Regions from separate parts of the Paenibacillus sp. alder61 genome, predicted to be linked through region 2. Evidence: predicted binding sites of a transcription regulator. Region 2 holds the regulator's gene; the other holds the start of a gene.

Region 1 (16,661 bases), on a different contig from region 2:
ACCGTTGGTGTCCAACGTCGTGTGAAGATTCCACCGCTTCTTGGCTTCGCGGAACAGCTCGGTGACAAACGGAGCTTGCAGCGTCGCCTCTCCGCCGGATACCGTCAACCCGCCGCCCGAGGAACGGTAGTAGGTAAGGTATGGCTCAATTTCGGCCAGCACCTCGTCTACGGTCATCTCTTTCCCGTCCGTCAGGCTCCAGGTATCCGGGTTGTGACAATATTGACATTTCAGCAGACAGCCCTGCATGAAGAGGACGAAACGAATACCCGGGCCATCCACCGTTCCGAAAGTTTCCAATGAATGTATGCGACCTTTAAGCATGTTTCGTCACTCCTTTTATTTGTAAGCTGTCGTTGGACCAAGCATAGACCTATCTTTAAAATTCTTTCTGCTTACATCGAGCCGTGGAAGGTCCGATTGATGACATCCAGTTGTTGTTCACGGGTCAACTTGATGAAGTTGACCGCATAACCCGATACGCGAATCGTCAATTGCGGGTAGTTCTCCGGATGCTCCATCGCATCCATCAGCTGTTCACGGTCAAATACGTTGACGTTCAGGTGATGCGCCTTGCTGCCGAAATAACCGTCCATCATCGATACCAGGTTGGATTTGCGGCTTTCAGCTTCCTTGCCGAGCGCCTTAGGCACGATCGAGAAGGTGTTGGAAATGCCGTCCAAGCTGTGCTCGTATGGGAGTTTGGCAACCGAGCTGAGCGAGGCGAGCGCCCCCTTCTTATCCCGGCCATGCATCGGGTTCGCCCCCGGAGCAAACGGTTCGCCCGCTTTGCGTCCGTCCGGCGTAGAGCCGGTTTTCTTGCCGTAAACCACGTTCGACGTGATCGTCAATACCGATTGTGTCGGCATGGCGTTACGGTAAGTTTTGTGTTTGCGGATCATGCTCATGAATGATTCCACGAGCCCGACGGCGATTTGGTCGACACGATCGTCATTGTTACCGTAGCAAGGATATTCACCTTCGATTTCGAAGTCGACGGCAATGCCTTGCTCGTTGCGGATCGGCTTCACTTTGGCGTACTTGATCGCGCTCAGCGAGTCGGCCGCTACCGACAGTCCGGCGATACCGCAAGCCATCGTACGAAGAATGTCACGATCATGCAGCGCCATCTCAATGCGTTCGTAGCAATATTTGTCATGCATATAGTGAATAACGTTAAGCGTATTTACATAGAGCTTGGCAAGCCATTCCATCATCGGTTTAAACCGTTTCATGACTTCGTTGTAGTCAAGATATTCGGAAGTGATCGCCGGGAATTCAGGAGCGACTTGCGCACCGGATTTCTCGTCTCTACCGCCGTTAATGGCGTACAGCAGCGCTTTGGCCAGGTTGGCGCGGGCACCGAAGAACTGCATTTGCTTGCCGATTTCCATCGCGGACACGCAGCAGGCGATACCGTAGTCGTCACCGTAGATCGGACGCATCAGATCGTCGTTCTCATATTGAATCGAGCTGGTTTCGATGGAAACCTTGGCGCAGTATTTCTTGAACGCTTCAGGCAATTTCTCCGACCACAGAACCGTCAGGTTCGGTTCCGGCGCTGGTCCCAGATTGTACAATGTATGCAGGAAACGGAAGCTGTTCTTGGTAACTTTGGTCGTACCGTGTACGGACATCCCGCCGATCGATTCGGTTACCCAGGTCGGGTCGCCGCTGAACAGCTCATTGTATTCCGGAGTGCGAAGGAATTTGACGATCCGCAGTTTCATGACGAAATGGTCGACAAGTTCCTGCGCGCTTTCCTCGGTAAGTGTGCCTTCAGCCAGGTCGCGTTCAATATAAGCATCAAGGAAGGAAGAAACACGGCCCAGGGACATTGCGGCTCCATCCTGTTCTTTGACGGCTGCCAAGTATCCGAAGTACAACCATTGGAAGGCTTCTTTGGCGTTCTCCGCCGGTCTCGAAATATCGAACCCGTACATTTGACCGAGTTGCTTCAACTCATCCAGAGCGCGGATTTGCTCGGACAATTCTTCACGAAGGCGAATTACGTCTTCGTCAATGACGTCCACTTCAAGATCCTTCAGCTCTTTTTGTTTTTGCTTGATCAGGAAGTCCACGCCGTAAAGGGCGACGCGGCGGTAGTCCCCGATAATCCGGCCGCGGCCGTAAGCATCCGGAAGCCCGGTAATGATCCCCGCTTTACGCGCGGCTCTCATGTCGGAAGTATAGGCGTCGAACACGCCCTGGTTATGTGTTTTGCGAATCTTGGTGAACATATCTACAATCTCGCCCGGCAGGTCAAAACCGTAAGCCTTGCAAGAATTAATGACCATGTTAATACCGCCAAAAGGATGGATCGTCCGTTGGAAAGGGGCATCCCCTTGCACGCCTACGATCTGTTCCTTCTCTTTGTCCAAGTAACCGGGATTATGGGAAACAATCGTCGAAGGTTTATGAACGTCCACATCCAAAACGCCGCCCGCTTCTCTCTCCTTCTTGGACAGATCGGAAATGATGTCCCACAGCGCTTTGGTATTGGCTGTGGCGCCTTTCAGGAAGGATTCGTCTCCTTCATATGGCTTAATGTTCGTATCGATGAAGTCCCGTGTGTTCACTTCCCTCATCCATTTGCCTTTCTTAAATCCTCTCCAAGCCGTCTTAACTTCTTGCGTGTTTTGTACTTCTCTCTCGATCACCGACATCTTAATCCCTCCATATATATTTGAAGTGCGCGGCGTTGAAGGATGCTTTCCGCGCCTCACGATCCCTTAAATTTGTGATAATTTTCACATTTTAGACACTGATAAGTCCTTGATCTGATGTTGATGATCTCCGCTGAACTTACCAACGTACTAGGGATCATTTATATTTATATGATATAACAATCCCCTTAGAAAGATTGTGACAAATATCACACAAGGTGATATTTGTCACGTTGTTCGAGCCTTTTGTTCACTTATTCTTCAAATCTTCCGTAGAAGGCGTCCCGGTAAACTTCGGCCAGCTCCGATACCAATGGCAGCTTCGGATTGGCTGTCGTACATTGGTCTTCAAAAGCGCGGTCGGCCAAATAGTCAACCCGCGATTCGAAATCCTTCGGATCGAAGCCGAGTTCCTGGAAGGTTTCCGGAATGCCCAGTTTTCTGTTCAGATCGCGAATCGCATTGATCAAGCTCTTCACGCCTTCTTCCGTAGTACGGGCCGGTAGTCCAAGGATGCGGGCAATCTCGGCATACCGTTCGTCGGCAACGAAGTTCGTGTATTTAGGCCAAGCCGCGAATTTGGTCGGCTTCTTGGCATTATAGCGGATGACGTGCGGCATCAGGATCGCATTGGTCCGGCCGTGAGCGGTATGATATTGGCCGCCCCATTTATGCGCCAAGCTGTGGTTGATCCCCAGGAACGCGTTCGCGAAGGCCATACCTGCCAGTGTCGAAGCATTGTGCATTTTTTCCCGGGCCAGCTTGTCGCCGGTCAAAGCCGACTTCTCAAGGTATTGGAACACCAATTGAATCGCTTTGATCGCAAGGCCGTCCGTATAGTCGTTAGCCATAACCGATACATAAGCTTCGATCGCGTGCGTCAATACGTCCATCCCTGTATCGGCCACCGCGGTTTTCGGCAAGCTGTACACGAATTCCGGATCGATGATCGCCACATCCGGAGTCAGCTCGTAATCGGCCAAAGGATATTTCGTGTTGCCGTTGATTTTATCCGTGATGACCGCGAACGAAGTGACTTCCGAACCTGTACCCGAAGTGGTCGGGATCGCCACGAATTTCGCTTTTTGGCCCAGGCGCGGATACTTGTAAATCCGTTTGCGGATATCCATGAATTTTTGCTTCAAGTTGTGGAAATCCGTGTCCGGATACTCATAGAACAGCCACATGCCTTTCGCTGCATCCATCGGCGACCCCCCGCCGAGTGCGATAATGCAGTCAGGCTGGAATTTCGCCATGAGTTCGGTACCGCGTTCTACCGTCGTTGTCGATGGATCCGGCTCCACGTCGGAGAACACTTCGATAGCGACAGGTGTCTGACGTTGACGCAGATAGTGCTCTACTCTTTCCACGTAGCCCAGTTTTACCATCATCGGGTCGGTTACGATCAGCACACGGGAAATATCCGGCATTTTGGCAAGATATTGAGTCGAGTTTTTCTCGAAATAAATCTTGCTCGGCACTTTGAACCATTGCATATTCACGGTACGGTGATTCACCCTTTTCACATTGATCAGATTTACAGCCGTTACGTTCGACGATGTCGAGTTGCGTCCGTAAGATCCGCAGCCCAGTGTCAACGATGGAAGATTCGTATTGTAAATGTCGCCGATACCGCCTTGCGAAGATGGCTGGTTCACCAAGATCCGGCACGTCGGCATCCGGTCCGAGAATTTTTGGATAATTTCATCATTATTCGAATGAATGACCGAGGAATGGCCCATGCCGCCGAATTGTACGACTTCCAACGCGCGTTCGATCCCTTGCTCGGCCGTTTTCACCTTGTAGCAGGCAAGCACCGGGCTCAGCTTCTCGGCGGACAACGGGAATTTAGGTCCCACACCCTCGATTTCGGCTACGAGAATTTTCGTTCCCGCCGGAACGTCAATGCCGCACATTTCCGCAATCTTGACGGCCGGTTGACCCACGATGCTCGGATTAACCGCACATTTGTCGGCGATAATCGCTCCCGCGGTCAATTTGGCGGCTTCGTCCTTGTTCACGAAGTAGCAGCCGTTGGCGATCATTTTTTTCTTCACTTGATCAAAAATCGGTTCTTCAATAATCACCGCTTGCTCGGATGCGCAGATCATACCGTTGTCAAACGTCTTGGACAGAATCAGGTCGTTCACCGCTTGATCCAGGTTTGCACTCTTCTCGATGAAGCAAGGCACGTTGCCGGGGCCTACGCCGAGGGCCGGTTTGCCGCAGCTGTAAGCCGCTTTGACCATCGCCGATCCGCCGGTAGCCAGGATGCAGGCCACGTCGGGATGATTCATCAACGCGTTGGTCCGATCCATCGAAGGGTTCTCGATCCACTGGATACAGTCGGCCGGAGCCCCGTGTTTGATGGCGGCTTCGAGCAAGATCTTCGCCGCTTCCGCGCTGCATTTTTGAGCGGACGGATGAAATCCGAAGATGATCGGGTTCCGCGTCTTGATCGCGATCAGCGATTTGAAAATGGTGGTGGATGTCGGGTTCGTTACCGGTGTGATCCCCATGATGATACCGACCGGTTCGGCGATTTTCTGGAAGCTGTCGAATTGGTTGTCTTCAATAACGCCTACCGTTTTGTCGTATTTGATGCTGTGATAAATGTATTCGGTCGCAAACATGTTCTTGATGATTTTGTCTTCATAAACGCCGCGCCCGGTTTCCTCTACGGCCATCTTCGCCAGATGCATATGTTTGTCGAGTCCGGCCAGGGCCATCGCCTGCACGATTTTGTCGATTTGTTCCTGATCCATGGTCATGAACGCTTCGGAAGCTTTCTTCGCCTTGTCAATCAAAGTTTGGGTGTACTGCTGTGCATCCGGAGCTGCTTTTGTCGTCGCGTCATTCTTTACGGCCATTTCTCTCATCCTCCTAAGTGGGGTTATGGATAAACCTTTTATCTAATTGTGAATTATTTCACTTTGTGGTTTATCCTTATGAAGCCTTGCGCTTCTCTTGATGGTTAAAGCATACCACATCAGGTCCGGTTTGTATAGTGAAATTTTTCACGTAGTTTAAAAATATTTTGATTTACTTTCATTTTATCTGTTTGTTTTTTCAAAACTCATTTTCATTCCTTATCATAAAACAGTGAGGAGAGCCCCTTCTTCATATGATGTTCCTCTCCATTTCCGGCAGTTATTTCTGTATCATGAATCACATGGATAGTGAAATAAATCAACCTCAAAAAGTGAAAATAGTCACAATGTTAAAATTTCGACACTTTTTCAGCCTTTACAGGCCACTCAAACATGAAGAAACGTTATATAATTAATTTAAATTTTCAGATAACTTAGGAGTGCAAAGGGGAAATTAAAATGAGTGAAATGGTGAGCACCACACAGCCCCGCGGCAATACTAGCTGCTTTACAGAGCAAAATTTCAACCGGCTACTTGTAACGATGAAAGACAAGACGTACCCCGAAGGAACCCATCTTTTTTGGGAGGGCGACTTTTCCGATAAACTGTTCTACGTGAAGCGCGGCCGGATCAAATTGACGAAATCCACCGACGAAGGCAAAGAGTTGATCCTATACATGTACGGACGCGGCGATATGGTCGGCCAGGCCGATCCTTTCTTCAGCACCAAGCACAGCTTCACCGCCGAAGTCATCGAGGACAGCGAAATCGGCGTTATCGAACAGAAGGATCTTGAAATCATGATTTGCCAACACTGCGATTTCGCCATCGACTTTATGAAATGGATGGGAATCCACCACCGCCTGACACAGACCAAATTCCGCGACTTGATGATGTACGGCAAACCCGGCGCCCTCTGCTCGACTCTGATCCGTTTGAGCAACACTTACGGCGAACAGCACGGTGACAACATTCTGATCAACAAGAAGATCACGCACACCGACCTGTCCAACATGATCGGCGCCACACGCGAGAGTGTAAACCGGATGCTAAGCGATCTGCGCAAGAAAGACGCGTTGGAATACGAGAACGGGATGATTGTGATCAAGGATTTGGTCATGCTCCAGGACATTTGCCATTGCGAACTGTGCCCGAACGAGATCTGCCGAATCTGACTCGATTGTCTAAGCAGCCTGGAAGATGAGGACTCCAGGCTGCTTGCCGGTTTTGAAGTTCATGAGGTCATGATGTTCAAAATCGCTCTCGACTCCCCCTATCTATTCAACCAGCCTCGTGGCCATCCCCCGAAAAGGCTTCTTCTAAATCCCCTACGTTGTTATCCGCTATAGAACAATAGCCCTTATCCGATTCATGTTCTTATCGAAATGTAATTTCTCCCCGATTCTTTCCTGCCGGCTATACGGACTTCAGCCTCTCCGTTTCTTCGAAATGACGCTTCCTCATCGTGAACTTTCCGAGAATTACACAATCCATATGTCCGCTTCAAATCAAGCTAGGGTTGCCTTAACCTAACATAAAAAACATAAAAAAACGCCCCACCGGATTATCCCGTTGAGGCGGTCAGTCTGTAACAATACAACTGTTTCTTCAATTATTTCTTCCGAACCGGCGAGATGAACCAATAGGCCATACCGACAAACACGGCGCCTCCGACAATATTCCCGAGCGTGACCGGGATCATATTGTGGAACCAGCCTGCAAGGCTGACCGTTTCCGGGTGGTTCGGCAGGAGCACGGACAAACTGAGCAAGGTCATGTTGGCGACGCTATGCTCATACCCGCTGGCGATAAAGGCGTAAAGACACCACCAGATCAGCACCAGCTTGGAAATGTCGTCCTTCGCCCGGTTCGCCATCCAGATAGCGAGGCAGACGAGCCAGTTACACAAAATGCCGCGGAAGAACAGTTCCATTACAGGAGCGCCCATCTTCTTGGCCGCCGACGCAAACAGGAGATGCTCCGGCGCCGCGGTTTTAAACAACCCCGAACCAACGATAAGCAAACACAGGATGATCGCTCCTACCAGATTGCCGAGGAACACGATCCCCCAGTTTTTCAGGGTATCCCCTACCGTCGTTCTTTTGGCCAACGTACTTGCCGTAAAGAACATATTGTTTCCGGTGAACAGTTCGGAACCGGCGAAGATGACCAGGGTCAGCGCGATCCCGAAGGACATCCCCATGACCATCGTCTGAAACGGGGATTTGGCGGCGGCCAACGGGGCCCCGACGCTGAATATCAGGATAATCCCCAAGCCTACGTAAGCCCCCGCCAAAAGCGTGGATACAAAATATCGGAGCAGGCTTTCATTCATTTTCTCCTTTTTCTTAACGGCTGCTTCTACAATGGTCTCGACACTTTGCGTAAACATCGTCTCTTCCTCCCCAAACTCTCTCCTCAAAAAATGTACTGCTCTATTGCGGTTGGAGCGCCCCTGCCGCAATCCAGACTTGGCCGTCCTCCACCTTTACCGGTACCATTTCCGCTCGCCCGGTATCCGGAGCCTGGACAAGCCCCGTAGTCAAGTCGATTTTCCAGTCGTACAGCGGGTCGTACAAATAGTGTCCGGACACGATGCCTTCCGCAAGCGGTCCGCCTTTGGGATGGGGATTCTTGTTCAAAGCGGCGAATACCCGTCCGTCCGAGAGACGGAAGACGGCGATCTGCCGTCCCCCGGCCTCTACGACGCGGCCGATTTGAACCAGAAATTCATCCAACGCTCCGACAGGGTAAAACTCCTTCTCTTTTTCCATACTCACATTCTCTCCTTTCTTTCGCGCGATTCTTATAATTGATTGCTGACCTCGAGGCGATTGAACAACTTGCCGCTTTGCTCGCCTTCGCGAAGCATTTTCTTCCAAGGGTCTTCCACTTGCTTGAGCGCGAACTCGATCCGTTCCATCAACGCCTTGCGGTTCTCGGGATCATCCACCACCGCGGCTTTGATCGCATCCAATCCGATGCGCTCCACCCATTCCGAGGTTCTTTCCAGGTAGTTCCCGGTTTCCCGGTAGTATTGCATGACGGCCCCGACAATTTCAATCAGCTCATCGTCGGTTTTCACCTTGCAGAGCGAATCCGCAAGCCGCGCCTTAATCCCGCCGTTGCCGCCGACAAAGATTTCCCAGCCGCCGTCGTTGCCGACGATGCCGATGTCCTTCGTGCACGATTCCGCGCAGTTCCGCGGGCATCCGTTCACGGCCAATTTAAATTTCGCCGGGAAGTCCAGGCGTTCGAATTTGCGTTCCAACGTAGCGCCCATGCCCATCGAATCCTGTGTCCCGAAGCGGCAGAATTGCGAGCCCACGCAAGTTTTAACCGTGCGTAGCGATTTGGCGTAAGCGTAGCCCGACGGCATATCGAGCTCTTCCCAAACCTTCGGCAAATCTTCCTTCTTCACGCCGATCAGGTCAAGCCGCTGGCCGCCGGTGACTTTTACGACTTTCACATCGTATTTGACCGAAACGTCGGCGATGCGCTTCAATTCCTCCGGCGTCGTCACCCCGCCGTACATCCGCGGAACGACGGTGTAGGTTCCGTCCTTTTGAATATTCGCGCTCATTCGCTCATTAACAAAACGCGATTCCTTCTCATCTTCGTGCGTATCCGGGTACAGCATGCCCAGGTAGTAGTTGATGGCCGGCCGGCACTTCGAGCAGCCTTCCGGCTGGCTCCAGCCCAACACATTCATGACCTCTTTGGTGGTTTGCAGCCCTTTCTCCTTGATTTCCGCCACGATTTCATCCCGGCTCAGCGTCGTGCAGCTGCAGATGCCTTGTTTTGCCGTTTCCTTGAAACCATCGCCGAGAACATACTGCAGAATTTGTTCCACCACAGGTTTGCAGCCGCCACACGAGCGGGTTGCTCCTGTGCACGCTTTGATCTCATCGACCGTCGTCAGCCCCTGGTTTGTAATAACGTCGACAATCGTTCCTTTCGTTACCCCGTTACAGCCGCAGACAATTTCTTCATCCGGCATCGTTTCGACCGAGGTCGTCTTCTTGCCCCCGCCGCCGCAGCAGCCGGTTCCCATCAGCGAATCGTACAGCTCATCCGTCATCACCGTTTTCTGCTTAATCAGCTTCTGCAGTTCCGCCGAATCGGTAATGTCCCCGAACAGAACGGCACCGACCATAACGCCGTCTTTCAGCAAAATCTTCTTGTAGGTCCGCTTCCAGTCGTCCTTGTTGGCGATCACGGTATGTTCCGGTCCATCGATAAATTCGCCGGTCGAGAATACGTCGACTCCCGAAATTTTAAGTTTGGTCGACACGACCGAGCCTTCATAAGGGGCCGTCTCCACGCCGCTGATATGTTTGGCCAGCACCATCCCCTGTTCGAAAAGAGGGGCGACAAGGCCGTAGCAAACCCCGCGGTGCTCGGTACATTCGCCGACCGAGTAGACGCCGTCCATCGAAGTTTGCAGGTAGTCGTTGACCACGATCCCCCGGTTCACTTCAATCCCGCTTTCCCTGGCCACCGCCACATTCGGCTTGATTCCGACGGCCATCACGACGAATTCGGCCGCAAGCTCCGTACCGTCCGCAAAGCGCAGACCGCTTACCCGGGTATCGCCCAGCAATTCCGTCGTTTGGGCTCCCATTTTGAACTTGATGCCCTGACGCTCAAGCTCCGCCTTGAGCATCGATGCGGCCTGGTGGTCCAGTTGGCGCTCCATCAGATCTTCCATCAAATGAACGACGGTGACATCCATCCCTAGCTGCACAAGCCCCTTGGCCGCTTCGAGCCCCAGTAAACCTCCGCCGATAACGGCGGCTGTACGGCAAGTTTTCGCCGCTTCCAGCATTTGATTGCAGTCTGCGATATCGCGGAAACCGACTACCCCTTCTTTATCGCTGCCCGGAATCGGCAGGATGAACGAATTCGAGCCGGTGGCGATCAGCACCTTATCGTAAGGTACGCGCATGCCGTCTACGGTCACCACTTCTTTGGCCTGTTCGTCGATTTTCGCTACGGTTGTTCCCGTATGCAGGGTAATCCCGTTTTCGCGATACCAATTCAGATCGTTCAGCACGATATCATCGATCGTTTTGCTGCCTTCCAAAACGTAAGAAAGCATAATCCGGTTATAGTTCGGATGCGGCTCGCTCCCGAAAACGGTAATGTCAAATTTCTTTGTCAACTTCAAAATCTGTTCAACGGTGCTGATCCCGGCCATCCCATTGCCGATCACCACAAGCTTTTCTCTATCTGTCCCCATATCGGAAATGCCTCCTTCAAATTGACGCGGATTCTAACTGCATCGTCCTTGGTATCGTTCTATGCTTCGATTATATACTTAAAATTCAAACTAATGTGTGATCCATTTCACAATAATTGTGAAAAATATCACAAAAATATTCAAACTTTCTTGCAATTCTCTATTGCAAAATAGAAAATCACCCTCCCAACCCGGTTTTTGGATCTCTATAGTCACAAATGTACTGACTTTAAACTACGATACACTAAAATAGAACTATGTGATTGCAGTCACTTTGTTTTTGTCAATTTTACGCCAAAAACCTCCCGCTTAGGAAGTCTGGGAGGCTTTTGGCAAGGAATAGGACTGTATGATCAGTTCTTTAATACGTCATGATCGACGTAGCGTTCGCCATTGAGCTCACTGATAAGCTCTATGGCCACCTTCGCTCCGTCACCTGCGGTAATTATCGTGTGAACGCTTACACCGGCAACCGTACCTGCCGCCCATACCCGCGGCTTGCTTGTGCGTCCGAACCCGTCGGTTTCGATGACGGTCTTGATTCGCGGCTCGCGGCCTTCCACCAGATTCAGGCCGATGGTGTTGGCCAGTTCGGTCAACGCGCCTGTCGCCAGAATCACATGAGCCGCTTCGTAACTGCGGCCGCTCTCCGTTTTTACCGTCACCTTGGAGCCGCCGTTCGTATCGACTACCGTTACCTTCTCTTCGATAAACTTGGCGCCGAATTTCTGGGCCTGCTCCCGACCGATTGTCAGCAAATCCGGACCGGAAATATCCTTTGCCCCGTAATGGTTCTCAATCCAAGCCCGCTTCGTCATACTGGCGTTGCTGTCCAGAACGAGGGTCTCCTTCCCTGCCTTAGCGAGAAACAAGGCTGCGCTGGAACCAGCCGGTCCCGCTCCGATTACGATTACCTCAGCCACAAGTACACCCACTTTCCATATATTTCGTGCCGCCTCCCCGCAGGATAACGGCACGTTGTCCTACTCGATCCACGCCTCCGCCCAGTGCTGGACCTGCTCCATTACCGGACTGAGCGCCTTCCCCTTCTCCGTAAGCTCGTATTCGATGCGTACGGGGGTTTCAGGGTAGACATGTCTGACTACAATCCCCTCGTTCTCCAAGTCCTTCATTCGTTCGGAGAGCATTTTATCGCTCATGGCCGGAATGCCGTTGGATATGTCCTTAAACCGTTTCGGTCCGCTCATCAGCGTATGAATAATCAGACCGTTCCAACGTTTGCCGAGGATGACGAAGGCCGACTCAAAACGCGGACACATCGCATGCTGGTTTTCTTCCATAACGTTCTCACCCCATCGTTGTTAAAACCGGATTTATCGGTGTTAGCTTACATTTAGTTAGTATATTTCATCATAGCATATTTTTGTGCAAAAAAACACCAAGGGAAGGGGTGCGAATTTGATGCTCTCAAAAAAACGGCTGCCGGGCGGCAGCCGCTACTGCTAAATTATATTCCCTTCTCCGCCAGTTATACCCACCACATGTCTGACGCCGAATCTTCGATCAGCACTTGCTGAAGGTTCTTCACGGCCTTGGTGAAGCCTTCCTCGGTGGACATCAGGCCATCTTCATGTTCGATGCTTACTACGTAATCGTAACCGTGCAGACGAAGTGCGCTGATAATGTCCGCCCAGGTCTTCATGTCATGCCCGAAGCCGACGGTCCGGAACTGCCATGCGCGGTCCAACATAGCCGTGTACGGCTGCATGTCCGTAATGCCGTGGCGATTCACATTCACGGGATCGATCGTCGTATCTTTGGCGTGGAAATGGTGAATCGCACCCGCGCGGCCCAGAATCGAAATCGCTTGAACCGGATCGATGCCCTGCCACCACATATGGCTCGGATCCAGGTTCGCTCCGATCACTTCGCCCGCCGCTTCGCGCAAGCGGAGAAGCGTGGCCGGCGTGTGAACGGAAAATCCTCCATGGAGCTCCAGCCCTATTTTTACATGGTGGTCCGCCGCATATTTTCCCCACTCGGTCCAGTAAGGAATCACTTTGTTCTTCCATTGCCAGTCCAAAATCTCCTGGAAGTCGTTAGGCCAGGGAGCCACAGGCCAGTTCGGATACTTGGCGTCCTCGTGATCGCCCGGGCAGCCCGAGAAGGTATTCACAACCGGAACTTCCAATTGTTCAGCCAACTGCACCGTTTTTACGAAAACGTCGTGAAATTCTTGGGCGATCGCCTTTTGCGGATGGAGCGGGTTGCCGTGGCAGCTTAGCGCGCTGATGGTCAAGCCCCGAGACTCCACCGCTTTCTTGAAATTGCTGAGGGCCGTTTTATCGCCCAGCAGTTCGTCCGGATTGCAGTGCGAATTGCCGGGATGTCCGCCCGTGCCGATCTCGACCGCTTTCAACCCTTGCGCGGCGATAAGATCCAGCGCCTCCTCAAACGGGCGGCCGCCGAACAGAACCATAAAAACACCTAACTTCATGTCCCTACCTCCTATATCAAGATGTTTTGAGTGTCTTGTTATAAATTAGTCAAAATATACCGTTTTTCCTGTTTTCGCCGACTCGTAAATCGCTTCAAGAATTTCCGTTACAACAAGGGCCTGCTCCGGCTTAACGAGCGGTTCCTTGTCCTCAAGGATGGCTTCTACCCAGTATCTGGCTTCGCGGGTCGCATCGTTTTCCTGCTGACCCTCGAAGAACGCCACCCCGCCGGATCCGAAATCGACTTTCGTTTCGTAAAGCCGGCTTAATTTTTCGCCGTTCAAACGCAGCCCGTCGTTCATATCCGCCCCGCCTTCCGTGCCGCACAGCAAGGTTCTCGCTTCCCCGAAGTCGAGGACGTTGAGGGCCCAACTGGACTCCAGTACGATCGTCGCTCCGTTCTTCATCGTAATGAAGCCAAAGGCGGAATCCTCCACTTTGAATTGTTCCGGATCCCAAGGGCCGAACGCGTTGGCGGCATTCGCACGGCCGCCCAGCTTATGGAACACCGACCCGGTTACGCTTTTCGGCTCGTAGTTATCCATCAGCCACAGCGTCAAGTCCAATGCATGGGTGCCGATATCGATTAGCGGGCCCCCGCCTTGTTTCTCTTCGTCCAGGAATACCCCCCAAGTCGGTACCGCCCGGCGTCGCAGCGCCAGCGCTTTGCCGAAGTAGATATCGCCCAGTTCGCCGTTTTCGCAAACTTGCTTCAGGAACAAGCTGTCGTCGCGGAAGCGGTTCTGGTAAGCGATGCTCAGCTTTTTCCCGGTCCGTTTGGCCGCATCCAGCATTTGACGCGCTTGTTCCGCCGTTTTGGCCATCGGCTTCTCGCACATGACGTGTCTGCCGGACTCCAGCGAAGCGACCGTAATTTCCGCGTGGGAATCATTCGGCGTGCAGACGTGAACTACATCCACATCCGTTTCTTCAAGCAGTTTGCGGTAATCCGTATAAACTTTCGCGCCTTCCGCGCCGTACTCTTGCGCAGCCTTGGCCGCGCGCTCCTCAACGATATCGCAGAACGCCGTCATTTGAACCTGCGGCTGTTTCGCCAGGCTCGGCAAATGTTTGCCGTTGGCGATGCCCCCGCAACCGATAATCGCAACTTTCAAAATTTTAGACATTGATTCGTCCTCCTTGATTTCCGTAATCCCGCACCCAATCCATACTCGTTTTGATATTCTCCAACGCGTCGCCGGCGCAATGATCCTGCTCTACGACAAGCCATTCCACGCCTGCGGAGATCGCCGCGTCGGCAACATCCTTGATCGCCACTTCCCCTTGGCCGAGTTCCACGGTCTCCGCCGTTCCGTCCGTCTTGATCACCATGTCTTTCAAATGAAGCAAAGGCAGACGCCCGCTGTATCTTGAAATATACTCCAGCGGATCGAATCCCGCATAGCTGACCCAGCAGGAATCCAGTTCCATCTGAATCAACTCCGGCGGAATTTTGGCGAAGATGGCGTCCAGAACGGGCTGCCCGTCCAACTCCTCGGTCAATTCAAATTCATGGTTATGATAGAAGAGCACCATGCCCGCGTCGACGCATTTTTGACCGATCCGCTTCATGTCTTCAATGACTTCTTCCCAGCGTTCGCGGTCTTTCTCCTCCAAATAAGGGAAAATAAGATAGCGGTTGCCGATCGCCTTGTTAAACGCGATCTCTTCATCCAAAGCGTGAAGAAGCCGTCCGTACGATGTATGGGCTCCTAAAGCAACCAGGCCGGTCTCCTCCAGAATCGCCTTGACCTGTTCGGGCGTCCGCCCGTAAAATCCGGCAAATTCCACACCCTGGTAGCCAAGACCGGCGACCTTCCGAAGCGTACCTTCAAAATCGCGCTCCATGGCTTCGCGTACGGTATAAAGCTGTAAACCTACTTTAACCATAATTAATCACCTCTACAATTGGATTTTTGGTGGGTTGGCCATATTATGGCTCGTCATTTGGCGGTTTGAAGCATGAATGCGCTGGACAGCTCGATATGGCGGCCCTCTCGGGATGAACGCTCATATGCGTGCATCGCCTCAAGTACATGGTAGGCCGCGGCCCCGCTGGCCCGATGCCCTTCGCCCGACGCAATCGCCCTCGCCATATCCTCCAGGCCACGCCCCCGCTCATTCGGTCCGCTCTCAAACGCCGGCGGCACCGGACGCCACTCCTCGTCGCCGTGAAGCCGCACCTTGACCTCGCCGTTGAAATAATTCGGATCGGGCACGCTCAGCGTTCCTTTCGTACCGTAAATCTCCATGGAAGGAAGCGCGCTTCCGCCGGGGATATCGAAGCTGGTCACCAAGGTGCCCACCGCCCCTGAGGCGAAACCCAGCCTCCCGCTGTAATGCGTGGGCGTCCGTACCGGGATGCTCTCGCCCGCCCGGGGTCCCGTTTGAATACTTCGCTCGGGACCCGGGGGGGAGACGATCGCGCTAATGCGCGAAATCGGCCCCAGCAATTGCACGAGCGCGGTCAAATAGTAGGGCCCCATGTCAAACATCGGACCGCCGCCCTCGGCATAGAAAAACGCCGGATTCGGATGCCAATTTTCCGGACCGCCGCCCATCATAAACGCGGTGGCCGCTACAGGCTTGCCGATCAAGCCATCCTGGATGGCTCGCCGGCTCGTTTCGATACCCGCCCCGAGAAAAGTATCGGGAGCGCAGCCGACGCGCAGCCCCTTGGCTTCGGCCAACTCCAGCGTCGCTTTCGCCTCCTCGAGCGAGACGGATAAAGGCTTCTCCACATAAACGTGCTTCCCTTTTTGAAGCGCATTCATATTAACCGAAGCATGCGACGAAGGGACCGTCAAATTCAGGATCAGTTCGATTTCCGGATGATTCAGCAATTCCTCCACTGTGCATACGTTTGCAATGCCGAACTCGGCTCCCCGCTCATGAGCCTTTTCGGGTAGCAGATCGGCCAAGGCATGCACCTCAACGACTTCGCTCCGGGCGAGATACGTTAAATAGGCAGGGCTGATGTTCCCGCAGCCGATCATCCCGACTTTCATTTTTGTCATTCTCATCACTCCTCCCAGGAAGCGATCGTGGTGTCATTAGACTCACCTACATGGTATTTCAAATTGTCTTATTGTAAAATGAATAATATGATTAAAACATGAACGATCTGGTCATTATTTTTTTAAAAGTACAGGGGAAAGCCATTTATGGATCACAAAAACCTGCAGATATTGCTAGCCGGTTATTCGCTTCACAGCAAGCCTTTCCACATTTTCCAGCCGGAAGGTTTAGAAAGTTACCTGATTCGGCTGCAGGCTTCCGGCCGCTGCCGCACCCGCCTGTCCGGCAACCTGGAGCTGCTGGAACCGGGGGATCTTCTGCTCGTCGCCCCCGGCCAGCCCTATGAGCTGCGGATCGACGCCGAGGAGACGGCGCTTGGGGAGCCTGTGGTAAACAGCGGGGATT
Region 2 (16,661 bases):
TTGTTGTAATCCTCCAGAGCATCCTTGCTCTGTTCAGTCGCTGACAACACCTGAAGATACGCGGTTTCCGCTTCGTTATAGACTTGATCGATTTTCTTGGCTTGTTCTACCAACAGTTGTTCCCCTTGCATCTCCTTAATCCGGGTACTTATATCCAAGTAATCCTTCCCGTCCTCACCTGAAGTATTCGTATGAATTTCTTCCCATCTCGCTTGCTCGATATCATTATATTTTATTTTTATATCGTAAGATTTAGCCAGAATCTGGTTCCTTTCTTTTCGCTCGACAGGCTGGGGTTCCGTCAGGGTGACCTCTTCGAGAATCAAGTCCGGCTTGTATTCGATGCCCAAATCAAAACTGAGTTGCACCAAATCGACTTGATAGGCCTTTTCCAAAATTTCCAGTTGCTCCTTTTGCTCGCGAACAGCCCGGGTCGTCTTCACTATGTTTTCTTTAGATCCGCCCCCCGACTTTTCGAGGCTTTGAGCCCTCACTACATCATTCTCAAGCAATTCGATATATTCTTTGGTTGTTTCGATCTGTTCCTTTTTGGACAACAGTGTCACATACTCCGAAGTCATTTGTAATTTCGCAGCCTCTTTAGCTTTATCAGTCTCCACCAGTGTTGTCTTTTTGTTGGTATCCATTTGCTCGATCGCAATTTCCAATTGATTTCGCTGAGAACGTATTAACTTGTTCATCCCTTCAACGATATCCCCCATCCCGTCCATCATTTTGTTGATAACCGTATTCGCCTCAATCGTGGGACCTAGCCAAAGCAATTGCTCAGGATTAGCCGTATTGGGAATGCCGTATTTGGGATCGCTCACGATATCGGCTGGGCTCGTTGGCAGCCTGTAGGAAGATACAGAACCAGGCTCAGGCAGATCTTTCATTTGAGCCTTCAAATCATCCTGCTTGTTATCCAAGGCATTGAATTTCAACTGCAAAAGAGACAAATTATAAGAATTATCGACCGTCATTTTAATAGCGGTCTCCAAATCCAAACGGTCTACCTTTTTCAAATCGGTTAACGGATTATTATCTGCTGAAACCGGACCATTTCCGAGAAATAGCAGCAAAGTTGCAAATACAAGAATCCCTTTTTTCATTAGAATGCTTCCTCTCAACTATATTCGGACTATTCCTAAACATATCATCTAAACAGAAGTAGTTGTGGATGGCGCAGCACTGAACGACTGTGTAGTAAGCGGAGCTGCATGGTCAGCCATGTCCGTTTGTTGCCCTTCATCCAGTTTGCGAAAGGAGATAAACCGGGAATAAAGCAGTGCTGTCAACAAGGTGATTAATCCGATTACAGCAGTGGCAACACAATTGTTCAAAATGTGATGGGTTGGCAATCCCTTTAACATAACTGTCCGCAATGAATCGAGAAAATATGTTAACGGCAATCCATGCGCTATGAATGCCAGGAATTTAGGCATGGCTTCCAACGGCCAAGAATGACCCGATAAAGAAAACGACGGGAGGGCGACCAGCATCGAAACCTGCAGGGCCACAATTTTGTTAGGAGCGACCAGGCTGAGAAAATAACCAATGGAACTCACCGTGAAAGAGAACACGACCCCCGCCAACAGGATAGACCATACCGATCCATGGAATGACAACTTAAACACCGATGTAAGGATGGACAATACTACAAAGACATTTAGTACACTGACAATAAAGTATGGAAACATCTTCACAAACGCTATCTTCCAAGGACTTCTTTTCCATACGGCAAATCTGTCCCAAGTTTGATCTTCTTTTTCCCTCGCCACGGACATCCCGACGGCCATGAATATCACCTGCTGTAACGTCGTGGCCGCCATCCCGATCACCAGAAAATCCTCATAATCAAACGTTGGATTGTACAAAGTCCGGGCGCTAAATGGAATGTTTGATAAAGTCGTGCTGATCTGCTCATCCTGAAGCCCCTGTTGCTGCAATTTTTTCGAGGAGGCCCCAAAACTGTAGGTAGCGATAACTTCATTGGCCCCTTTAATCACGGAGTTTGTGATCATCAGGTTCGTCCCGTCAACAAAGGTAATGACCGGTGTTACCGTTCCATGCTTCAATTTGGCTTCTAAATCATAAGGGATAACGACGGCAGCTCTAGCCTTTCCATTGTCGATAGCTTCCCTTACTTCCTTATTCGAATAAACTTCCCCGACGATTTTAATCGATTGATGCGCATCCATCGCCTGGATGATTTCCTGGCTTAACTCACTGTGATCCTCATCATAAACGATAGTAGGAATTTCCGTTACGGCACGCTGATTATATAGAGATGCAAAGAAAAACGTATAAAAAATTGGCCCGATAAGGAGAATTACAAAAATAACCCGATCTCGCAGGATTTTCTTCCATTCATCATACAGGGCGCTTCCTACTGTAATGTTGTTCACTTGACTTCACCTGCTTTTTCTCCTTGGGACGTTCCGTTTTCCTTGCCGTACCATTCTACTGTCATACCGACCGGGACGCTTGAAGGCAAATCCATCAACTGCACTTTGACACCAAAAGAACGAATATCGAAGTCGCCCGTATTCTGAGTTGCCTTCTGCGAAGCGAATGTGGCCGCTTGGGCAACGGAAACCACTTTGCCTTTAATCATTTTACCGCTTGACACCAACTTGACCTTTACAATGTTTCCCTTTTCGATTCCCACCATTTCTGTTTCCGGCAAATAAAATTTAGCGGTTTTGATGCTATTGGTTTCCTGCAGCGTAAATACCGGAAAACCAGAGCCCACAATTTCGCCCAGTTGTGCGGATTGTGATACGATATACCCGTCCGCCGGGGCAAACAATTTAGTATAGCTCAGATACGTCTTCGCTTCGGCCAAAGCGGCAGATGCTTGTTGTTTGCCCGACTGTGCCGTCTGTAACGCCGCTTCAGCTTGTTGAACCATCGCATCCGCCGCATCCACATCCTGTTCTTTGATGGCCACCTGTGCCTTGTTTGCCTTTGCCAAACCTAAAGCGGCCTGCGCTTGGTGAAGTGCTGCCTCGGCCGCTTTGATCTCTTCTGTACGCGCGCCTTCCTTAGCCAATGCAAGCTGTTCGACGGCAGCGTTATAAGAAGCTTCCGCTTGTACATTTGCTACTTTAGCTTTATCCAGATCAGCCTGACTAACCAATCCCTGCGCATAGAGGTCTTCTGTACGAGTCAAAGTATCTTTCGCCACTTCCAAAGCTTTGTTTGTTGCGTCCACCTGAATTTGAGCCTGATTGATTTCTTGCGGCCGAGCTCCCGCTTTTAGCGCATCCACCTTAGCTTGAGCCGCTGCAACGACGGCCTCGGCTTGCTCGATTTGCTTATCAATGGTATCTGACGTGAGCGAAACCGCACCTTTCCCTTGTTGCTTCTTGGTCTTGGCTGCATTGATGGAAGCTTGAGCCTGCCCGATTTGCCCTTCAGTCACTGCCACAGCAGCCTTAGCTTGAGCAACCTTGGCATTAATTTCCTCGCTTTCGATATAAGCGAGCACGTCCCCTTTTTTAACCTGGTCGCCTTCTTCGACCAAAATTTGCTTAATACGTCCACCTACTTTAAAGCTAACACTGGATTGATCAGCCGCTATAAAAGCGGTAGGGCGGTTAACCTGCTCGCTGCCCATTGTAATTTGATTTGAACTTACTATCCAAATACCAGTCGCGATCAACGCACAAATAACTACATAAATCGACGCCTTAGCAATCCATGATAAATTAATTTTTCCCATATTCGTTCTCTCCCGCATCCGCATTATATTTCTCTTTATTTACGATTCTTTACCGAAAGTCCTCCAGCCAGAAAAACCTCAACGAATTCCTTTATCTGTTCTTTAGTTAAAGGTTCATTATTTTGGTTCCAATCCACAGTCAAGGCTATGTATAGCTTCAGCATCACAAATGAGACGATTTTCGGATCGAAAGACTGGATTTCCCCATTTTGGCCGGCGATCGCAATCTGTTTCTCCAAGTAGCCTAAAATTGCACTCTCTACTTTATCCAATCCTTCTTTAGCTTGCTGTGTCCCAAAACTACGGACCTCTTGGAACAATTTTGCCAGAAGTTCATGCTTGCTTCTGTATTCCAATAGGGCATCCATGCTTTGGTACAAGTTCTCAAAAAACGGCTTATCCTCTCTAACTGTTCGATCGACAATGAGCTTCATCTCCGCAATAATCGAACTGAGAATTTCATCAAAAAGTTCTTCTTTATTCGAAAAAAAAGTGTAGATAGTTCCTTTGGCCACATTTGCAATTTTGGCTACCTGGTCCATAGTCGTTGCTTTATAGCCAAATAGTGAAAATGACCGTTCGGCCGCCTCCACTACCCAGTCACGACGATTTACTGCTTCCGCCAAAAAATACCCCTCCTTACAAGAAAATGGACTTACTGACCACTTTGTAATTTTGGTCATTTGGTCATTGACTATAATACCACTTCCTTCATTGGATGACAATTCCTTATCGAAATTTTTTTATTTTATTTTTTAAGAGATCAATCTGACATAAAAAAACCTTATTCCGGTTCGTCACCAGAATAAGGTTTTCGATCTTGAAACATTCGTTATATTACCGTCCGCCCGCCCGGAATCGCTGCGTATACGCCTTCGCATCCGCCGCCGTTTTTACGCGGTTGCGGCTCCATTCCAGCAGGATGCGGTCGATATAGCGGAAATGGACTTTTCCGGCAAACACCGCTTCCTTCAATGCCAGCAGGATCAATTCCTCCGCGTAGCCGTCCTGATCCACCCAACCGGAAATGGTCTCGCATTCCATCGGAGACAAAGGACGGGCGAACTCTTTCTCAAAAATGACAAAGAGATTCCGCTCCTGCTCCTCTTTCGCGGCTTCCGGCAAAATGCGTTCTTGGGCTTGCTGTTTGGCCGCTGCGGCCCGCAGCTGCGCCAGATGCATCCCCAACTTCTCGTACATGCCGGCCAGGTTATAACACTCCGAGCGAATACCGGTCGCGGTCTCTTCCTCTTCATCAATGCTGAGCCAACCGTCCTTCAGCAGCTTGCGGATCATTTGGGACAGCTCATCCGGAGCGATCCCCATCCGCCGTTCCAATTGATCCAGGGTCGGAAAATCGTTGCGCTCCTGTTTAAAGGCGAGCAGCTGGAGAAGCAGCATGACCTCTTTGTCGGACAAGCGCAGATCCCGGTAATGCGCCAGCAGCGCATGCGGAACATTCACCGTCCCGGATTCCAGGCCGAACGATATTCCTCTGGCCCATATTTTCCAGCTATCGGTCATCCCTTCTAGTTCTCACCCTTCTTATGGATAAAGGCGGTACAGCATACGAGGGAACGGAATCGTCTCCCGAACATGATCCAGTCCGCAAATCCAGGCTACCGTCCGCTCCAGCCCCAATCCGAAGCCGGAGTGAGGGACGGAACCGTATTTTCTCAAATCGAGATACCATTGATAGGTTTCCTCGGAAAGATGATGCTCCTTAAACCGGGCTAACATCAGCTCCGGGTCGTCGATCCGCTGCGAACCGCCGATGATTTCCCCGTAGCCCTCCGGCGCGATCATATCGGCGCACAGCACTACTTCCGGACGATTCGGGTCCGGTTTCATATAGAACGCCTTAATTCCTGCGGGATAATGCGTAATGAAGACCGGTTTGTCGTAACGTTCGGCGATCGCCGTTTCGTGCGGCGCTCCAAAATCTTCGCCCCAAGGGATGTCAAAGCCCTGGGTGTGCAAAAACTCAATCGCGTCATCGTACGTAATTCGCGGGAAAGGTGCCTGGATGTTCTCCAGCTTGGAGACATCCCGTCCCACCGCTTCCAGCTCGGCCCGACAATTCGCGAGGACCGATTGTACGACATGGGTAATGAATTGCTCCTGAACCTTCAAGCTCTCTTCATGATCCGTGAACGCCATCTCCGGCTCGATCATCCAGAACTCGATCAGGTGACGGCGCGTTTTGGATTTCTCCGCCCGGAAGGTCGGGCCAAAGGAATAAACCTTGCCCAGCGCCATCGCGGCGGCTTCCATATACAATTGGCCGCTTTGGGTCAGGTAGGCGTCTTCCTCGAAATATTTCGTATGGAATAAATTCGTCGTTCCTTCCGCACTGGTCGGGGTCAAAATCGGGGGATCCACCAGCGTAAACCCGTTTTTGTCAAAGAACTCCTGAACCGCACGGATAATTTCCGCACGGATCACCATAATGGCGCGCTGTTTCGTCGAACGCAGCCAGAGATGACGATGGTCCATCAGGAAATCTACGCCATGCTCTTTCGGTGTAATCGGGTAGTTCTCGGTCAAATGGATGATCTCCAAATCCGTTACCGTCATCTCATAACCGGATTGACTGCGCGGCTCCTCACGGATCACGCCGGTCACATACATCGAGGATTCTTGGGTCAGGCTCTTGGCATGGTTCCAGGTTTCCTCCGACACCTCACTCTTTACGACAACCGCTTGAATATAGCCGGTTCCGTCCCGAAGCTGCAAAAACTGGATTTTTCCGCTCGAACGTTTGTTGTTCAGCCAGCTTCCGATGACGACGGTCTCGCCGACATGCTCTTTCACCTGACGGATCACTGTTTTGATCGCCATGCTCTAATCTCCTCCAACACACCAGATAATAAAACGCTCTACCCCAGATTACTTCATTTCATTGACGATACGCAACGTATCGCGGGCGATCACGAGCTCTTCGTTCGTCGGTACGACAAGTACCTCGACCTTGGAGTTCGGCGTCGAAATCCGGCGAGGATCACCCGAACGGACCTGGTTCAACGCTTTGTCGATTTCCACGCCGAGATAGGTCAGGTTCTCGCATACTTTCTCGCGTACGACCGCGGAGTTCTCGCCGACACCCGCCGTGAAGACGATCACGTCGACCCCGTTCATGGCCGCCGCATACGAACCGATGTATTTGCGCAGACGGTATTCGTACATTTCAAAAGCCAGCGTAGCGTTCGGCTCGCCCGCCGCCATACCGTCCGTAATATCGCGCATATCGCTGCTTGCTCCGGAAATCGCCAGCAGCCCGCTATGTTTGTTGAGCATGGAGTTTACTTCATTAATGGTCAACTCTTCTTTGTTCATGACAAAAGGGACGATCGCTGGATCAAGGTCACCGCTGCGCGTACCCATAATCAAACCTTCCAGCGGGGTCATCCCCATGGACGTATCCACGGAAACACCGTCCTTGACGGCTGTCAAACTCGCGCCATTCCCGATGTGGCAGGTAATGATTTTCAAATCTTCGATCGGACGGTTCAAGAACTCGGCCGCCGCCTTGCTTACATAAGCGTGCGACGTCCCGTGGAACCCGTACCGGCGCACTTTATGTTTCTTGTAAAGCACCTTCGGAATCGCATAAAGATAAGCTTTCTCCGGCATCGTTTGGTGGAAAGCCGTATCGAATACGACGGTGTGCGGTACATTCGGCAAGTTGGCTTCAGCCGCCGTGATCCCCATCATGCTTGGCGGATTGTGCAGCGGAGCCAGGTCGAACAGCCGGCGGATTTCCGATTTGACTTCACCGGTAATCAGCGCGGAACTCTTGAACGCTTCCCCACCATGAACGACGCGATGGCCGACGGCATCGATTTCGTCGATCGACTCCAGCACGCCGTGTACTTTATCGGTCAGTTTATCCAATACTTTGCGAATCGCCGTCGTATGCTCCAGAATATCGCTGACTTCGGTTACTTCTTCTTTGCCCGTCGGTTTATGCGTCAGAATCGAGGAGTCCATCCCGATCCGTTCCACAAGCCCCTTGGCCATCACGGATTCGTCCGTCATATCGTACAGCTGATATTTCAACGAGGAGCTTCCCGCGTTAATAACTAGAATTTTCATATCCGGTCACCATCCTTGTCGTATTTGAAAAAGCCTTCGCCCGTCTTCACACCGAGTGAGCCCGCGCGAACCATTTTTTTCAGCACAAACGAAGGGCGGTATTTCAGTTCTCCGAACTCGCGGAACATCCGCTCCAGAGCGGCAAGGACGGAATCGAGACCGAAACGGTCGGCCATTTCGAGCGGACCATATTGGAACTGGTACCCGATGCGCATCGAGTCATCGATGTCCTCGGCGGTGGCCACGCCTTCACCAAGCACATGCAGCGCTTCGTTGATCATCAGGCAGATAATCCGGGAAGTCACAAAGCCCGGGGATTCGTATACCATAATTCCGCGCTTATCGACAACTTCCTCCACAAACCGCTTTGTTTCTTCAAACGTGGAATCCGAAGTTTTCAAGCCGCGGATAATTTCCACCAGGTTGATTTTGGCTACGGGATAAATAAAGTGCATGCCGATCACGCGCTCCGGATACATCGTCGAACCGGCGATTTCCGTCAAGCTGAGCGTCGATGTGTTGCTGGCCAGAATAATATTGCTTGGACAAACTTGATCGAGCTGTTTGAATACCTCCCGCTTGGCATTCAAATCCTCCGAAATGGTCTCGATGACCATATCGCAGGTACCGAGTTCGGCAAAATGAGTCACCTTATGAATTTTGGATAAGATCAGCTTCTTCTCCGCCTTGGTAATCGCCCATTTCTCAAGCTGCTTGTCCAGGCTCGTTTCGATCATGCTGTACGCATGGTTTAATTTCTCCGTCGTTTCTTCCACGAGTAGCACATCCAGACCCTTGGCCGCCAGCATTTCGCTGATGCCTTGGCCCATCGTGCCGCCACCAATGACACCTATTCTTTTGAAGTTCATGGTTCTCTCGCTCCATCCTTTCATGGTCTCTCCATAATATTGTACCCCTGATGTCGAATAATACATCATTTTATACCCAACATATAATAATATCTTAGCACGAGCAAAAAGTAAAAAAAAATAACCGGCATGATAAATCATGCCGGTAAATTGAAGCTGTCACGAAATTGACAACGGAACTGATCGCCGGAAAGGCGCTCTTCTTTGAGCAAAATTTCCAGGGAGCGGTCGAACACGGCCGCATGGTCGATCAAAATCTGTTTGGTCCGAGCCGCAAGCTCGTCCAGAATTTTGGCGTTTTCCTTCATGAGAACCTCTTTGGTCACCATGTCCATATTTATGATGCCGAGCGAGGTCAACCCGGACGTCATCATCGTCTGAACCAGGTTCAGCGCCTGTTCGAAGTCGTTGCTGGAACCGGTACTGCGTCCGCCGTAGTAAATTTCCTCCGCCGCTGCCCCCGCGAGCGCGATGATAATCTGCCCCTCAATATACGGCTTGGTGTACAGGTACTTTTCCTCCTGGGGATTATGCCGCACGTATCCCAAGGCCCTGCCGCGCGGACTAAGCGCAACCTGGTTGACGCTTCCCGGAGCGACGACCTCCGCGGCGACCGCATGGCCAAGCTCATGGACGGCTACGCGCCGTTTCTCTTCTTCGGTCGATTGACGGTCGGTCTTTTCGCCCATCATCACTTTATCGATCGCCATCGAAAGATGGCTCTGCTTGATTTCCTCCAATTGATCGCGCATCGCGTAAATCGCCGCTTCGTTCATCACGCTCTCCAGCTGTGCCCCGGAGAAGCCGTAGGATTCCTCCGCGACCTTATCCAGATTCACTTCCGGCGCCAGCGGTTTGTTCTTCGCGTGGATTTCGAGTATATGACGACGGCCCTTCTTGTCCGGCAGATCGACCTGGATATGGCGGTCAAAGCGTCCCGGACGCAGCAGCGCACTGTCCAGCATCTCTTTGCGGTTCGTGGCGGCGATCAACAAAATCCGCGGCGTGTCGGACGTGTAAATGCCGTCCATTTCCGTCAGCAGCTGGTTCAGCGTTTGATCATACTCCCGCTGCTGGCCGCCTTCGCGTTTGCCGCCGATCACATCGATTTCATCGATAAAGATGACGGCATTCTCCTTGTTTTCCTTCGCCGCGCGCGTGCGGGCGTCCTTGAACAAGTCGCGGATCCGGCTGGCCCCCACGCCTACATACATCTCCACAAATTCACTGCCCGATGCCGCGACAAACACGGCGTTCGTGTACTGGGCCGCCGCTTTCGCCATCAGCGTTTTCCCCGTCCCCGGAGGGCCGGTCAGCAGAATCCCTTTCAGCGGGCGGATGCCGAACTTCTTGATCTCTTCATGACGCACCATAAAGTCGAGGGCTTCACGAAGCTCCTGCTTGGCACTGTCTTGGCCGCCGATTTCTTCAAATGTCAAACCGGGCGACGCCACCTTCTTCCGCTTGCGTTCCTGGGAAGCGGTGGCGACGATTCCGCCGCGCATTTTAACGGCTGTCAGCAGCGCACCGACCATCACGAGGCCGACGAGCAGCGGAATGACATTAAAACCGACAAAAGCTAAAAATATGAGCAGGACGGGAACGAACCCAACCGCAACTTCGATCATCCATTTACGCATTAGGCCACACCCCCAAAGTTTGCGGTACGCGAGGCAAGATGACAAACTTGCTCGCCTGACCATCCGTCAGTGTAATGTACACGTTGTTCTCGTCCATTTCCGCTTTGGCCGAAACGCCTTTAACCTGCTTTTGCAGTTCATCCAGTGTAGTCGTTATATCGGTGTACTCCTTCTTTTCCATAGCTTGGGCAATCGGGAACAAAGCCTTGTCCCACAAATCGTTCAGCTTCTCGGAGGCTTTGTCTTCCACGACCACCTTCACCTCGCGGCTCCCGATCCACTTGCCGCCCTCCCGCTCAATTTGCTGAACGAGGCTCCCCAAATCCGTCCCGGGTTCCAAATCGAGTTTCAACTCCACCTGTTTTGGGGTAATATTCGTTTGTACACTTCTTACACCTTCCATAGCGTTGACTTTATGTTCAAACGGGCTCTCCACAGCCCAATGTCGATATGCAAACCATCCTCCGAACAACAACAGTGCGGATACGGCCACACTAGCCACAATCGGTCCAACACGCAATTTCACGTTGATGTCCTCCTTGGTGTACAAAAATATAAATGAATAGTATATCAGTGAATAGTAGACGAGTATGCAAAATAAACTTACAAAGATGAGTATATCACATCGTATATACGATTTCGAATCAAGTTGTGAATTTATTTTAAATTTTATCAAAAAAACAGCCCCGAAGGACTGCTTTTTGGCAAAAACACAAATTTATTCATCCGTTCAATCGAAATAATATGTTACCGGTTGGGCAAAGTAAACACTTCTTCCAACGGCTCTCCATCGCTGAAACGGAAGAACCGGTAATAATGATGAGCTTTCTCTTTGTAAAAGAGCTGCCATACATATTGGTCGTTGTAAATGCCCGGCATCAGTCGTACAGGGGTGATCCCGGGAAATTTGTCTTTAATGATTTTCCGGATCTGACTTTCCGATACGCCCTCGTCCATGGGTTTCACTTCCGGAGTCCCCTTTTCCGGCAGCCAGACCATCACTTCCCGGCCGTTTTCGTCCTTCCCCTGCACGACCCAGCATACCTGATCCCAGACGGATTTCCACACCTCATCGGCCTCCGTCAGCCCAGTTTCTTGCATCGCCCGCTGAATCGCTTGCTTCTCTCCCCGCCATAAATCCTGCTCAACAAAAAGATAGTAGCGGTGAAGCCCGATGAGGACGAGCCCCAGTATCAGAAGGGAGAGCAAGATCCATTTGGTTCTGTTTCTCAACCTTCTCTTCCTTTCCCCGATCGGCGTAGTATCAACATCCTATAGATCGTCTTATCGGCCGAGAAGGCGCTCAAACGCTGCTTGGGCTTCAAACCTTACTTTCTCCTCGTCGAGCGTGAGACAAGCGCCATGTTTGACCACTTGCTTGCCGTTCACCCAAACATGCTCCACATCTTTCGGCCCTGCCGAATACACGATATGGGAAATATAGTCCGTACGAGGCAGAAAATGCGCCTGTTCCGTGTTCAGGGCGATAAAATCCGCCTTCATGCCGGCAGCGAGTCGACCCGTATCCTGGAGAAATAACGACTTCGCCCCGTATTCCGTCCCCATGCGCAGCGCCTCAGCCGCCGGAACTGCCGTCGGGTCTCCCGATACGCCTTTATGAATCAGTGCCGCCAGACGAATTTCCTCGAACATATCGAGGTTATTGTTGCTGGCAGGTCCATCCGTACCCAGCGATACGGTAACCCCGGCCTTGAGCAGCTCGGGAACGCGGGCCACGCCGCTAGCCAGCTTCAGGTTGCTTCCGGGATTATGAGATATCGCGACCCGGTGCTCGGCCAAAACGCCGATTTCCTCGTCCGTCAAGTGGACGGCATGGGCCAGCAGCGTCGGCCGGCTGAACATGCCGAGATTCAGCAGGTGCTGAACCGGGCGGACGCCGTAGTCGGCCACATTTTGCTCCACCTCGGCTCTCGTCTCCGACATGTGCGTGTGCATCGGCAAATCGAGATCATGCGCCGCTTGCACAATTTTTTCAATGTAATCCGGAGGACAAGTATATGGAGAATGCGGCGAAATCATCGTGGTGATTCTCCCGTCGGCCTTGCCGTGCCACTCGCGCGCAAAATTGACCGCCTCGTTCAGCTTGCTTTGCTGCACTTCAGGCGGGCAGAGCCCGATGACACCGCGCGTTAGAACGGCGCGGATTCCCGATTTTTCGACCACGGCAGCCGCCTGGTCCATATGGTCGTACATATCCAAAAAGGTGGTGGTCCCGCCTTTCAACATCTCCAGCACGGACAACGCCGTTCCCCAATAAACATCCTCGCCGGTAAATTTCGCTTCCATCGGCCACATCTTCTCCTGCAGCCACTCCTGAAGCACCATGTCGTCGCCGTAGCCGCGCAAAAGCGACATCGCCGCGTGACCGTGCGTATTAATCAAGCCGGGGAGAAACAACAGGCCCTTGCCGTCAAACGTCTCGGCCCCTTCCACGCCCTGCGGCCGCTCCGTTCCGACATATGTGATCCGGTCTCCTTCGACCAGCATATAGCCCCGAATGACAGGGGTCTTCTGATCCTGCACCGCAAAGGTCCCGTCTTTAATCAGCCATTTTCGCGTCATGTTCCGTATGTTCCTTTCCAGCATCCAGATAATAGGCCAAACTCATCAAATCGGTTGTGAAATCCGCCGCATGAACGCGCACTTCGGAGGGTACCTTTAAGATGGTCGGCGCGAAATTCAGAATCGCTCCGATTCCCGCAGCCACCAATTGATCGGCAACCCGCTGCGCCTCCACATCGGGAACGGTGATGATCCCGATTCGGATGTTGTTGCTTCGGACCGTATCGACCAACTCGTCGATCGGCTGAATCGTAATATTGTTGATCTGCGTCCCGATCTTGTGAGGGGATGCGTCAAAAACCGCCACAATCTTCATATTATCTTTCAAGTACGCGTTATAATTCGACAACGCTTGGCCCAGGTTACCGGCCCCGATTAAAGCGACGTTAATCTGCTGATCCAAATTCAGAATTTGACGGATTTTCTCGATCAGATACGATACGTCGTAGCCGATCCCTTTGCGGCCGAAATCGCCGAAATAAGCCAGGTCTTTGCGGATTTGAGCCGGATTCAGATCCAGCTTCTGCCCAAGCTCCTGCGAGGATACCGTCGGCACCTCCCGGCGGCTGAGTTCATTGAGAAAACGCAGGTACACCGGCAGGCGGCGAACCACCGCATCCGAGATTTTTTCCGATTTCATCAAATTTCCCCCTACGTACACGATTTGAGGAACACTTAAGATTCCCCGGCGTTGAGCCATTCCGAAATCCGCGGCACCATCTGCTCCAGCGGCATATGCTCCATTTTCGGTCCGGGCAAAGAATATAAAAAGTATTTACCGTAATAAGATTCCAAGATCCGAGTATCATAAACCACCACGATCCCGCGATCCTGCGAAGAGCGGACCAATCTGCCGAAACCTTGTTTAAAACGGATGACGGCCTGGGGAACGGATAGCTTCATGAACGGGTTCTTCTTCTCTTGCTGCAGCCGCTCGCTCTTGGCTTCCACCAGCGGATGGTTCGGCGGTTGGAACGGCAGCCGGACGATGGCTAGACTCGTTAAAGCCTCCCCGGGTATATCGACGCCTTCCCAGAAACTGCTCGTGCCGAGCAAAACCGAAGCGTGCTGCCCTTGGAACCTGCGGGTCAGCTTCGTCCGGCTCCCGCTGTCCATCCCTTGCCCGATCACGGTGATGCCCCGCTCGGAAAGCAATTCCTTCAGCGGGTCATACACCTGCCGCAGCATTCGGTAGGACGTAAACAGAACCAGCATCCTGCCATGGGTGGCGGTCGCCGTATCGGCCAGGGACCGAACGAGCGTGGAAACAAAATAGTCGTCTCCGACGCTGCCTTTCACACTTGGAAAATCCCGCGGAATGACCAGCAGCGCCTGCTCCCTGTAATTGAACGGGGACGGGAGCATGGCGGTATTGAGCCGATCCTGCTCCGCCGCTTCGGCAAGCCCCAATTGATCGATCATATACTGGAAAGACTTGTCGACCGAGAGGGTCGCCGAGGTCATCACTACACTCTTCTTCTTGTTGAAGAAAAATTCCTTCAATTGGGCGCTCACATCGATCGGCACCGCAAAAATTTGCAGCGATTTGCTGCGGTAATTCCCGTTGCCTTCGATCCAGTAGACGGTATTCGCGTCTTCCAGCTTGATAAAGAAGCGGAGCGCCTCCCGCTCGGTGGCAAGGTCCTTCAATAAGCCGCCGATATCGGTGATCAGGCTGTCATAGCCGAAGTCATGCTCATCGTCCTTCAACTCGCCGATCAGCCTTTCCGCTTTGCGGATCACGTCGCCCAGAGCGACATAAATCTGGTTCTCCAGCTCAGCCAGCGTATCCCATTGCTTCGGTCTCTTCTGGGGCAGCAGGCGCAGCACGAATTGCCCCGGATCTCCAGGCGCCGCGTCGCTGCGTTCCGGCATTAGGCTGAACATCTGATCCGCCAGGCGGTCCCAGACTTCCTTCACATCGACCAGGGTCGGATACAGCCCGTCGATGACGGAGCACCACTCGCCCGACTTTTCGCTTCCCGACTGATCCAACATCATGCGCAAATTCGGGAATTGCCCGGTCTTGCTGTCCTTGAATAACCGGGTGAGCGTGTGAACAACGGTGAAATACTTCATCTGGAGCCCCAGGTGTTTCCCGGCGACTTCCTCCAAATGATGGGCTTCATCGATGACCAACCGTTCGTAACCCGGAAGCAGCTGGTGTCCGGCCTGAATATCGGTAAACAGTTTGGAATGGTTGGTGATGACGACGTCCGCTACGCCGGCTTCATGCTTCGCTTTGTGATAATAGCACTTGCGAAACCATGGACAGGATCGGCCGAGGCAGGAGTCCGACTCGCTCGCCACGGTTTCCCAGAAATCTCCTCCACGGTTTCCGAGGTTCAGCTCCTCGTCGTCGCCCGTCTCGGTTTGCGCCAACCACACGATCATCTGGGCGGCGGTGATGATTTCTTCTTTAGGTGAAGCAAAGTCTCTTCTATTAATTTTATGTTCAAATTTGCGCAAACACAAATAGTGCTGTCGCCCTTTGAACACGGCGGCCCGGAATGGGAACGGAACCGCTTCGGTAAGCAGGGGAACATCCCTTTCCCTCAGCTGCTCCTGCAGATTGATCGTGTGCGTGCTGACCATCACCTTCTCATCCTGCTTTACACTGTGATAAATGGCCGGCAAAAGGTACCCCAGCGACTTTCCCGTCCCTGTCCCGGCTTCGATCAGCAGATGCTTGTCCTCGGCAAACGCCTTGCTGACTTCGGACAGCATCATATTCTGCGCTTCGCGTTCCTCGTAGTCCGGCAGCTTCGTCTTGAGGCGGTCCCGGACCTGTTCCATAAACTGCTCGAATGAAACGTCCTTGAGCGGGTTGTGAACCAGATCACTTCTGGCCGGTTCGATATCCATCCAGTCGTCGACCTGCAGCGCAAACTGGCGGTAATACACGAAGCCGTCCGGACTCGCTTCCCCCTCCCGTTCCTTCTCCTGCAGCATGGCGTCGAAGAACCAGCCGAGATCGCTGTCCTCGCCGGCGAACAGGTCCGCCAGACGCTGCACCACGATTAGCGGCAGTTCCTTGAGCTCGTCCAGGCATTTCAGGAAGATCAGAGCCGTCGCCAAGGCGTCGCTGTCGGCCTGATGCGGGCGTTCATGCTCCACGCCGAACTCGGCGGCCACCATCCCCAATTGATAGGTGGTCAGGGAAGGAAAAAAGATTTTCAAGAAATCCATCGTATCGAGAATCCGCCCCGTAAACGGTAAATATCCCGTTTTATCGAGCGCGCTCTGCAAATAATTAAAATCAAAAGCGACGTTATGCCCGACGAGCACGGTATCGCTCAAAAGAGGAACCAGGTCCACCATGACTTCATCCAGTTCCGGCGCGTCTTGGACATCCTCTTCCGTAATCCCCGTCAGGTTCGTAATGAACGGGGGGATCGGAATCCCCGGCTTTACGAAGGAACGATAAACTTGGGAAATATTCTGTTCTTCATCTATAATGGCAAGCCCTACTTGAATAATTTCATCAGAGGACTGGTTTCCTGTCGTTTCAAAATCGAGTACGGCATATTTCATTGATTCCTAAGTCCCTTTCGTTCCAGTCTCTTTTACAGCATAACAGAAGTGGCCCGATTTGAAAATTGTGTGAAGCGCTCCAAAGGCCCCCCTCCAGAAAAAAAACGATGTCTCCCGCGATTTTGGGACACACCGTTTCTTCCAAATGGATCAAAATAGGATAAATCCGAATCAGTTCCTTGTTTAAAGCAGGGAGGTCAGTTCATTGCCGTA

Evidence for each region. The regulator Rex, encoded in region 2, represses fermentation and respiration genes when NADH is low (regulators of the CRP and FNR family bind a similar motif). The targets are predictions, from matches to a motif close to TTGTGAAATATTTCACAA.
Region 1: the regulator Rex is predicted to act here: its motif matches at 2,739-2,756, upstream of pflB (formate C-acetyltransferase).

What each region holds. Positions count from the first base shown of each region.
Region 1 is NZ_JAIUDG010000026.1:56,494-73,154, forward strand. Features, by position in the region: gene pflA (pyruvate formate-lyase-activating protein) at 1-324, opposite strand, end outside; gene pflB (formate C-acetyltransferase) at 396-2,666, opposite strand; gene adhE (bifunctional acetaldehyde-CoA/alcohol dehydrogenase) at 2,921-5,536, opposite strand; gene LBW89_RS23225 (Crp/Fnr family transcriptional regulator) at 5,996-6,712, shown strand; gene LBW89_RS23230 (formate/nitrite transporter family protein) at 7,150-7,929, opposite strand; gene nirD (nitrite reductase small subunit NirD) at 7,973-8,311, opposite strand; gene nirB (nitrite reductase large subunit NirB) at 8,344-10,779, opposite strand; gene LBW89_RS23245 (NAD(P)/FAD-dependent oxidoreductase) at 11,133-11,702, opposite strand; gene LBW89_RS23250 (winged helix-turn-helix transcriptional regulator) at 11,763-12,080, opposite strand; gene LBW89_RS23255 (sugar phosphate isomerase/epimerase family protein) at 12,269-13,237, opposite strand; gene LBW89_RS23260 (Gfo/Idh/MocA family protein) at 13,283-14,365, opposite strand; gene LBW89_RS23265 (sugar phosphate isomerase/epimerase family protein) at 14,358-15,128, opposite strand; gene LBW89_RS23270 (Gfo/Idh/MocA family protein) at 15,182-16,255, opposite strand; gene LBW89_RS23275 (AraC family transcriptional regulator) at 16,403-16,661, shown strand, end outside.
Region 2 is NZ_JAIUDG010000015.1:23,737-40,397, forward strand. Features, by position in the region: gene LBW89_RS16630 (TolC family protein) at 1-1,112, opposite strand, end outside; gene LBW89_RS16635 (ABC transporter permease) at 1,161-2,408, opposite strand; gene LBW89_RS16640 (HlyD family secretion protein) at 2,405-3,727, opposite strand; gene LBW89_RS16645 (TetR/AcrR family transcriptional regulator) at 3,763-4,353, opposite strand; gene LBW89_RS16650 (DnaD domain-containing protein) at 4,565-5,251, opposite strand; gene asnS (asparagine--tRNA ligase) at 5,273-6,568, opposite strand; gene LBW89_RS16660 (acetate/propionate family kinase) at 6,617-7,822, opposite strand; gene LBW89_RS16665 (3-hydroxyacyl-CoA dehydrogenase family protein) at 7,819-8,691, opposite strand; gene LBW89_RS16670 (AAA family ATPase) at 8,829-10,331, opposite strand; gene LBW89_RS16675 (hypothetical protein) at 10,324-10,857, opposite strand; gene LBW89_RS16680 (DUF5590 domain-containing protein) at 11,079-11,564, opposite strand; gene LBW89_RS16685 (amidohydrolase) at 11,616-12,914, opposite strand; gene LBW89_RS16690 (redox-sensing transcriptional repressor Rex) at 12,892-13,554, opposite strand; gene dinG (ATP-dependent DNA helicase DinG) at 13,590-16,448, opposite strand; gene LBW89_RS16700 (tetratricopeptide repeat protein) at 16,632-16,661, opposite strand, start outside.